Regions from separate parts of the Tardiphaga sp. 768_D3_N2_1 genome, predicted to be linked through region 1. Evidence: predicted binding sites of a transcription regulator. Region 1 holds the regulator's gene; each other region holds the start of a gene.
What was found. Region 1 encodes PhoB, which activates phosphate uptake and scavenging genes when phosphate is short. Its sites were predicted from a motif close to TGTCATNNANCTGTCAT; they were not measured.
Positions count from the first base shown of each region.

Region 1 (3,276 bases):
TCTATGAGAAGATCTCCAAGTCGGAGATGGATGGCCGCGTCGAAAAGGCACTGCGCGGCGGTGCGCTCTGGAACGAAGTCAAGGACAAGCTCAACGCGTCGGGCCTCAGCCTGTCGGGCGGTCAGCAGCAGCGTCTGTGCATCGCACGCACCATCGCGGTGCGGCCGGAGGTGATCCTGTTCGACGAGCCGTGCTCGGCGCTGGATCCGATCTCGACCGCGAAGATCGAGGAACTGATCGACGAGCTCAAGGATCAGTACACGATCGCGATCGTGACCCATAACATGCAGCAGGCGGCCCGCGTCTCCGACACCACGGCCTTCATGTATCTCGGCGAGCTGATCGAGTTCGATCAGACCAACAAGATCTTCACGTCGCCGACCGATCGCCGCACCCAGGATTACATCACCGGCCGCTTCGGCTGACGCGATATTCGCGGGAGGATTTAGATATGGCTTTTGAACACACCACCAAGGCTTTCGACGACGATCTGCAGGAGCTGACCCGTCTCGTCGCCGAGATGGGTGGCCTCGCAGAACGGCAGATCGTCGAATCCGTCGATGCGTTGATCCGCCGAGACGTCGCGCTCGGTGCGCGCGTCGTCGCCACCGACGCCGAGATCGACCAGTTGCAGCGCACGATCGAAGAGCGTGCCGTGCTGACCATCGCCAAGCGCCAGCCGATGGCTGTCGACCTGCGCGAGATCGTCGGCGCGCTGCGCGTCGCCACCGATCTGGAGCGCATCGGCGATCTCTCCAAGAACATCGGCAAGCGCGTCAATGCACTGGACAGCGACTTCCATCCGCTGAAGCTGATCCGCGGCCTCGAACACATGACCGACCTCGTGACCACCCAGGTCAAGGCCGTGCTTGACGCCTATGCCGCGCACGATCTGCCCGCCGCCATGACGGTGTGGAAGGGCGACGAGGAAATCGACGCGATCTGCACCTCGCTGTTCCGCGAACTCCTCACCTATATGATGGAAGACCCGCGTAACATCTCGTTCTGTATCCACCTGATGTTCTGCGCCAAGAACATCGAGCGGATCGGCGACCACGCCACCAACATTGCGGAAACCGTGTTCTACATGATCGAGGGCCAGCAGATCCTCGACAAGCGCCCGAAGGGCGACATGACCACATTCGCGAATACGCCGACGGCCTGAAGCATGATGCGGGAAAGCGGAAGCCGGTTTCCCGCAAGGATCATGATTTAAGGCTTATCGGACGTCACTGAGGATATTGACCATATGGCTGTGAATGCACGCATTCTGGTGGTGGAGGACGAGGAAGCCCTCACGACGCTTCTTCGCTACAACCTCGACGCTGAAGGCTATGATGTTGAAACCGTCGCTCGCGGCGACGATGCCGACACCCGCTTGAAGGAGCGGGTGCCGGATCTCGTGGTGCTCGACTGGATGCTGCCGGGCCTGTCCGGCATCGAACTGTGCCGCCGTTTGCGCGCACGGCCTGAAACCAAGGCACTGCCGATCATCATGCTGACGGCGCGCGGCGAAGAGAGCGAACGCGTTCGCGGTCTCGCCACCGGCGCCGACGACTATATCGTCAAGCCGTTCTCGGTGCCGGAGCTGCTGGCGCGCGTGAAGGGTCTGCTGCGTCGTGCAGCTCCCGAGCGTCTCGCCACCGTCTTGGCGTTTGGCGATATCGAACTCGACCGTGACAAGCGCCGCGTCGTGCGCTCAAGCCGCCCGATCGATCTCGGTCCGACCGAATATCGCCTGCTGGAGTTCTTCCTGGAACATCCGGGCCGCGTGTTCAGCCGCGAACAGTTGCTCGACAGCGTCTGGGGCCGCGACATCTATATCGACGAGCGCACCGTCGACGTGCATATCGGCCGCCTGCGCAAGCTGCTCAATCCCGCCGGCGAGCCGGATCCGATCCGCACCGTGCGTGGTGCCGGCTACGCGCTGGACGACCGCTTCGACAAGGCGGCGGAGTAACAACACACGCTGTGTCGTCCCCGCGAAGGCGGGGACCCATAGCCTCCGTCTTCTCGGCTCTATCCAGGACGCCTGCGAATACTCGCCCCAACCACTTAGTCGGTGGTTATGGGTCCCCGCCCCGCGCACGCCTTCGGCGTGCTAGGCGGGGACGACATTGAGTTTGGTTCAGGCGTCTCTCGGTCACACTTGCTGCCCCCAACGAAAAATGCCCGGCTCATCACCGGGCATTTTCATTTGCTTTAGATATCTTCCAGCTCAGCGTGCCGGCTTCGGTACTGCGCGGCGGCGGTCGCTTGCCGGCTGATAGGCGATGCGCGAGTGATGCGCGCAATAAGGGGCGCCGGTCAGGGCCTTGCCGCCGCAGAAGTAGAAGTCTGCGCTCGACGGATCGCCGATTGGCCAGTGGCAGGTGGCGTCGCTGAGTTCGACCAGCGACAGGCGCTGGCTGATCGGCACCACATTGTCATAGGCGATCGGATCGGGCTCGGCCTCGACCTCGTAATTATGGGCCAGCGCGGTGTTGCCGCGGGCCATCGGGCGGGCGACGCGTACCATCTGCTGCGCCGGGCGCGCCTTGCGCTGCCGCGGAGCTGCCGAAGAGGGGCTCTTGGCGCGGCCGGACAGGCCGAGACGGTGCACCTTGCCGATCACGGCGTTGCGGGTCACGTTGCCGAGTTCCGCAGCGATCTGGCTGGCGGAGAGGCCGCCTTCCCAGAGTTTCTTCAACTGTTCGACGCGATCGTCGGTCCATGTCATTACCGTCATCGCAGTTTTCCCTTCGTGAACGCCGGCCTGACCAGGCGGCGCTGCGAGTTGAGACTTCAAAAATCCCTGCGGTCAGAATCCCTTAGCGCTCACCGGGCGCGAATTTCGCGTCCGGCTGTTACGCCGCACTGGATGTGTCAAAAGGATCTACCGCCGCACGAGATGTCGTATCCGACAAGGCAAAAGCTACAATATGCCGTGACTCGCACGCAAGAGTCGGGCATGCCGCGTCCACATGCTTCTGCAAATAAAGCTGCAAAATCGGCTTTTTCTGCGACTCCGTGTGACTCGAAAGCCGCAGTGCGCGGTTGACAGTCTTCACAGCACACATAGAATAATGCCCACGTGCCGCCCGAGAAGGGCGGCACGTTTCGTTTCTAGGGTCCGTTGTTCGATTTCGCACAATTGTCATCGACGCGGCCGCAGTCTTTTCGATCGGAACGGTTATGACCAGCAACGCAACGTCTTCGCCCCTCTCTCAGGCTCACTTGCTGCCTGTTTTCGCGCGTGCGGATGTCGCTTTCGAGCGCGGTGAAGGCGCGTGGCTG
Region 1 covers NZ_CP197245.1:5,763,384-5,766,659, forward strand. Annotated here, with positions in the region: gene pstB (phosphate ABC transporter ATP-binding protein PstB) at 1-425, shown strand, start outside; gene phoU (phosphate signaling complex protein PhoU) at 452-1,165, shown strand; gene phoB (phosphate regulon transcriptional regulator PhoB) at 1,256-1,960, shown strand; gene AB8A27_RS27085 (GcrA family cell cycle regulator) at 2,219-2,728, opposite strand; gene AB8A27_RS27090 (aspartate aminotransferase family protein) at 3,175-3,276, shown strand, end outside.

Region 2 (3,276 bases), 3.0 Mb from region 1:
TCAAGGGATTTGCGAGGGATTCGGGCGGGATTCGCCTGATTATGGCGACCATCGGCCGCGTTGCGATCCGGCTGCGCCGCCTCCATATACCCCCTGCGAGGACGACCTCCAAATCATCATCACGAGCAGGGACGGCCCTGTACTTTCATCAGGAGGCCGTTCCATGGCTTGGTTATTGCTGTTCGTCGCGGGTTTGCTCGAAGTCGGCTGGGCTGTCGGGTTGAAATATACCGAAGGCTTCACCCGCCTCGTCCCCTCCGTCCTGACCCTCATCAGCATGACCGCGTCCGTCGGCATGCTCGCCCTCGCCCTCAAGGAACTGCCGATGGGAACCGCCTATGCGGTGTGGACCGGCATCGGCGCGGTCGGCACCGCAGCGCTGGGCATGTACTTGTTCGGCGACCCCGCCACTGTCGCGCGGATCACCTGCATAGGGCTGATCGTGGCGGGCATTGCCGGGCTGAAGCTGGTCTCGTGACCTGCGTCAGATGAAGCTCAGATGCAGCAGCTTCACGATCCAGTACGTCGCGGCGGCAACCACCGCCGCGGCCGGGATCGTGATCACCCAGGCATAGACGATCGAACTCGCCACGTTCCACCGCACCGCTGAGACACGACGCGCCGCACCGACGCCGACGATCGCGCCGGTGATGGTGTGGGTCGTGGAGACTGGCACGCCCAGAAATGTCGCTGCGAATAGCGTCGCCGCGCCGCCGGTTTCGGCGCAGAAGCCCTGCATCGGCGTGAGTTTGGTGATCCGAAGCCCCATGGTGCGGACGATGCGCCACCCGCCCATCAGCGTGCCCAGCGCCATCGCCGCCTGACATGACAGCACGACCCAGAACGGCACCGAGAATTCCGTGCCGAGATGGCCTTGCGAATACAGCAGCACCGCGATGATGCCCATGGTCTTCTGCGCATCATTGCCGCCATGGCCGAGCGAATAGAGCGAGGCCGAAACGAATTGCAGGATGCGGAAGGCGCGGTCCACGGCGAAGGGGGTCGAGCGCACCGAGGCCCATGACACGATGGCCACCAGCACTAGCGCCAGCAGGAAACCCACCAGCGGCGACAGCACGATGGCCAGCAGCGCCTTGGACAGTCCGGTCCAAAGCGCCGCAGAGATCCCCGCCTTGGCGACACCTGCCCCGAGCAAGCCGCCGATCAACGCATGCGACGAGCTCGAGGGAATGCCGAGGCCCCAAGTGATCACGTTCCAGACGATGGCGCCCATCAGAGCCGCAAAGATCACCGCGGGATCGATGACGCTGGGCTCGATGATCCCGGTGCCGATGGTGTTCGCCACATGCAGGCCGAACACCAGGAAGGCGATGAAGTTGAAGAATGCCGCCCAGAACACCGCATATTGCGGCCGCAGCACGCGCGTCGAGACGATCGTCGCGATCGAGTTGGCGGCGTCATGCAAGCCGTTGAGAAAGTCGAACAGCAGTGCGATGGCGATGAGGCCGATCAGCACCGGAAAGGCGAGCGTGGCGTCCACCTGATGGCCCTGCCTTATACTTGTTCGATGACGATGCTGTTGATCTCGTTCGCGACGTCGTCAAAGCGGTCGGCCACCTTTTCAAGATGCTTGTAGATCTCGGCGCCGACCACGAAGTCCATGGTGTTGGCGTCGCGATGCTTGAGGTAGAGTTCCTTGAGACCGATGTCGTGCAGATCGTCGACGCGGCCCTCGAGCTTGCCGACCTCTTCCGTGATCGCGGTGAGCAGACCGACATTGTCGCCGATGGCGCTCATCAGCGGTACGGCGCGACCGACAAGATTGGCGCACTCCACCAGCAGCGTGCCGATCTCGCGCATCGGCGGCTCGAACTGGCGCACCTCGAACAGCATCACAGCTTTCGCGGTCTGCTGCATCTGATCGATGGAATCATCCATCGCCGTGATGAGGTTCTTGATGTCGACGCGGTCGAAGGGCGTGATGAAGGTGCGGCGGACGGCGGTCAGCACCTCGCGGGTGATGGCGTCAGCGTCGTTCTCGAACTGGTTGACGCGCTGGCAGTAGACCGGCGTCTCGTCGCCGCCTTCCAGCATCCCTGACAGCGCCTTGGCCCCCTCGACCACCGTCACGGAATGGCGAGCGAACAGGTCGAAAAACCTCTCCTCCCGTGGCAGAAAGGAGCGGAACCAGCGCAGCATCATCACATCCAACTGTCAGGAAAACGCGGCGACCGGACCGCCAGAGGCGGACATGGTCTCGCGGGGCCACGGCAAAGGCCCTGTGTCACACGGGCGTCATAAAGCATTTCCGGCCAAGGCAGGCAATCGCGCACCTTTTAGGCGCGATCATCCACCAGTTTATGACGTCCTGCTTTTCTTGAGGCAGTGCCTGGATTTAGAGCGAGCGCTTGAAGTAATGCGCGATTCGCCAATAACGCCGCGACGGAAAGTCGACCCAACCCGTTGACGGCGCTACGCCTTGTAGGCGATCCAGCCCCTGAACGTGAACCCCGCATAGAACAGGGCGACGTCGACGAAGCCCGCATCCCGCAGCAAGGCTTCGTCCTGTTCCGGCGACAGCAGCGGCAAGCGTTCGCCGATCGCCGAGATCGCATTCTCCGCATTGGCGGCCGGTACGCCGGATGCCGCCGCAAAAGCTGCGTAACGGGACAGCCATCTGGCTTTCTCCCCGCCGTGCTGCGGAAAGCTGTGGTGGGCGACGACGAAGGGAGCGCCGGGTTCGAGCCGCCGGTGCACCTCGGCCAGCGTGCGACGACGTTCCTCCTCCGGAATGAAATGCAGGGTCAGGATGCACGTCGCCGCATCGAATGGCCCCTCAGGCGCGCTGTCGATATAACCTTCGTGGAGGTCGACGCGCGATGCGAGCGGACCCAGCGTGCGTCCCGCCAATCCGAGCATCTCGGCCGACGGATCGACGCCGCAAAAGCGCCATCCGGGCTGCGTCTCGGCGAATGCCTTCAGCTCCAGCCCGCCGCCCGCGCCAAGCACGAGCACATGGCCATCGTCCGGCGTTCGTTCCGCGAGGAGAATACCCGCCATCCGCTGCAGGCCGAGGAAGCCCGGCACTTGCCGCACCGGGCCTTCCGCATAGCGGGCCACCGCCTCCGGATCGGAGAAGTGGGACGCCAACGAACTACAGCGACCGCTTGAAGTAATGCGCGATTTCGCCAATGACGCCGCGGCGGAAGGTCAGCACGCAGACCACGAAGATCACGCCCTGGATCACCGTCACCCACTGGCCGAAACCGGCGAGATATTGCTGCATGGCGATGATCACGAAGGCGCCGACCACCG
Region 2 covers NZ_CP197245.1:2,736,354-2,739,629, forward strand. Annotated here, with positions in the region: gene sugE (quaternary ammonium compound efflux SMR transporter SugE) at 164-478, shown strand; gene AB8A27_RS12670 (inorganic phosphate transporter) at 485-1,501, opposite strand; gene AB8A27_RS12675 (DUF47 domain-containing protein) at 1,516-2,160, opposite strand; gene AB8A27_RS12680 (class I SAM-dependent methyltransferase) at 2,434-3,111, opposite strand; gene AB8A27_RS12685 (branched-chain amino acid ABC transporter permease) at 3,116-3,276, opposite strand, start outside.
Region 2: a site for PhoB is predicted at 2,244-2,260, ahead of AB8A27_RS12675 (DUF47 domain-containing protein). Genes of this name have one in related genera too.

Region 3 (3,276 bases), 3.1 Mb from region 1:
CCGGCACGCCGGGCCGCAGGCAGCAGATGCCACGCACGATCAGTTCAACGGACACGCCGGCATTCGACGCTTCATAGAGCGCATCGATGATTTCCGGATCGACCAGCGAATTCATCTTGAGCCAGATCGCACCGGGCTTGCCGCTGCGAGCAAACGCGGCCTCACCGCGGATGTGTTCGAGCATGCGTCCGCGCAAGGTCAGCGGCGACACGGCCATCTTCTCGATGTCGCTGGGCTCGGCATAGCCGGTAATGTAGTTAAAGACGCGTGCCGCATCGCGACCGATGATCGGGTCGGATGTGAAATATGACAGATCGGTGTAGATGCGCGCCGTAACCGGATGATAGTTGCCGGTGCCGGTGTGGACATAGGTCGTGAGCGAGCCGCCCTCGCGGCGCACCACCAGCGACAGCTTGGCATGGGTCTTCAATTCCAGAAACCCATAGACCACCTGGACACCGGCGCGTTCGAGATCGCGCGCCCAGCGGATATTGGCCTCCTCGTCGAACCGCGCACGCAGCTCGACGAGCGCCGTCACCGACTTGCCGGCTTCGGCGGCCTCGACCAGCGTGCGGACAATCGGCGAGTTGTTGGAGGTGCGATACAGCGTCTGCTTGATCGCAACCACGTCCGGATCGCGCGCGGCCTGCTGCAGGAACTGCACGACAACGTCGAAGGATTCATAAGGATGATGGACGATGAGATCCTTCTGACGGATGGCGGCGAAGATGTCGCCGCCATGATCGCGGACACGTTCCGGATGGCGCGGCACATAAGGCACGAATTCGAGATCGGGCCGATCGAGGCGCGTGAGCTGCGAGACCTCGTTCATGGCAAGGATGCCGTCGACTAGCAGGATTTCGTCATCCGAAGTCGCCAGCGCGCGCTGCACGAAGGCGCGGAGTTCTGCCGGCATGCTGGCTTCGATTTCGAGGCGGATCACCGACCCTCTGCGACGGCGCTTCAGCGCAGTCTCGAATAGCCGGACCAGATCCTCGGCCTCTTCTTCGACTTCGAGTTCACTGTCGCGGATGATGCGGAAGGCACCCTGCCCCTGCACGGTGTAGCCCGGGAACAGACGCGCGATGAACAGACCGGTAGCCTGCTCCAGCGTGATCAGGCGAACCGCGCCGTCCTTGCCGGGGGTCGGCAGGCGGATGAAGCGATCGATCTTGCCCGGCATACGGATGAGTGCGTTCATCGTCTTGCCATCGGACACCCGCGACAGATGCAGCGCGATGGTAAAACCGAGGCTCGGAATGAACGGGAACGGGTGCGCCGGATCGATCGCCAGCGGCGTTAACAACGGGAAAATGTTGTGGAGGAAATGATCCTCGATCCATGTCCGATCGGCCTTGCTGACCTCCTTGCCGTCGAGCAGCACGATGCCAACATCGGCCAGCATGCCACGCTGGTCGCGCCAGATCGCCTGCTGGTCAGAGCCGAGCTTGGAGACCGCACTGTTGATCAGAGCCAGTTGCTCGGCCGGGGTCAGGCCATCGGGGCTGCGCTCGGTGATTCCCTCACGGACCTGCGCCTTGATACCGGCGACGCGGACCATGAAGAATTCATCAAGGTTGTTTGCGGAAATAGACAAAAAGCGAACGCGTTCCAGCGCCGGATGGCCGGGATTGACCGACTCCTCGAGTACGCGGCGATTGAAGTGCAGCCAGGACAGTTCGCGATTGATGAAGCGCTCGGGACCTGATGCGACCACCTCTGCAGGTTTCGCTTCGCCCTTTTTCTCTTCAATAACAATCTCTTCCGCGGAATCCATGAGACAGCAATCCATCCAGTTCAAGCAGCGCTATAGTGCCGGCAAATCACAGCGGACATTGCGTCAGTTACATGACACTTCAATGACATTGAGGAACCTGCCTGCTGCGCCGTCAAGGCACGGTTTGACGCGCCGCGTTTGACGTCCAAGGCTAAGTCAGGCGTCGCGCAGCAGTTCCGCGGCCAATGCACGGGTCACCGGGCGCCCGAGCCGGAGCGCCTCGCTGTCCAGCAATTCCACCGTATGGCGGGCGGCGGCAAATGATCGTTCGATGCGGCTCGCCACATAGCTGACCACGCTCTCGTCGATGCTAAGCTGGCGGTCGGCGCAAAACTTCACGATCAGCGCCCGAAACAACCCGTCATCCGGCGGCATCAGATTGACCACCGGGATCGCACGGAGCCGCGACCGTAGATCGCGCAACTCGACCTCCATGGCGGCCGGGGCGACCCGCGCCGTGATCAGCACATAGGCGTTGTCCTGACGTGCCAGGTTGAGAAGATGGAACAGCGCTCGCTCATCGAAGCCACCGGCATTGAGATCCTCCACCACCAGCGCGTTGGTCACCAGCTCGCCCGGAACCGTCGCGGCGGTCAGGCTATGCGCCATGGTGGAGCGCGCCCCGGCCTCTTCGGCCCAGATCGCCGCCAGATGGCTCTTGCCAGATCCCTCGGGGCCGACAACCAGCATGACCCGGTTCGGCCAGTCCGGCCAGCAGTCGATCAGCCTCAGCGCCTCGGCATTGGCCGGGCCCTCAAGGAAGTTGTCGCGGGACAGACTCTCCGCATGGGGCAGCGCGAACGCCAATTGACGAGGTTGGACGCGGGCGACCACGCAAATACTCCATACCGGCTGCGCCGGTGAACGTTACGAATACGAGTTACCTGGGGTCCTGGCCGGATTCGATGGTGCTCATGTGTCGCATCCACTCAACAAGATAGAAGGACACAGAGAGCAACGTCAGAATGGTCACAAAACCCATTAAAATCAAATCATAAGGCGAGGATCTGAAACCAAATCCGAGGGAGGCGAGAACCAGCGCCGCGAACGCCACCTGAGCCACCGTATTCAGCTTCGACACCATCAGCGGCTTCATCGGGATCGGCTTGCCAAACAACCACGACACAATGACGGCGCTCACGATCATGATATCCCGCGACACCACCAGAATCACGAGCCAGCGCGGCACTGCCCCCCATATCCCCAGGGATACATAGATCGAGACCAGCAGCGCCTTGTCGGCCAAGGGATCGAGCAGCGCACCGAGTTCGCTGGCCATATTGAAGCGTTTGGCCAGGAAACCGTCGATTGCATCGCTGACCCCGGCAATCACAAAGATTGCAAAGGCGATCTCCATCTGGCTCGACGCAATCGCCCAGACGATCACTGGCACCAGCAGGATGCGCCCGAGGGTGATGAAATTGGGGATACTCACGCGGCGCTTCCCGGCTCCGGCCTGTTTCGCAATCCGAGCTTGGGGGCTCCGAGCGGCTTACCGC
Region 3 covers NZ_CP197245.1:2,640,300-2,643,575, forward strand. Annotated here, with positions in the region: gene AB8A27_RS12230 (RNA degradosome polyphosphate kinase) at 1-1,777, opposite strand, end outside; gene AB8A27_RS12235 (chromosomal replication initiator DnaA) at 1,934-2,611, opposite strand; gene AB8A27_RS12240 (CDP-alcohol phosphatidyltransferase family protein) at 2,658-3,212, opposite strand.
Region 3: a site for PhoB is predicted at 1,849-1,865, ahead of AB8A27_RS12230 (RNA degradosome polyphosphate kinase). Genes of this name have one in related genera too.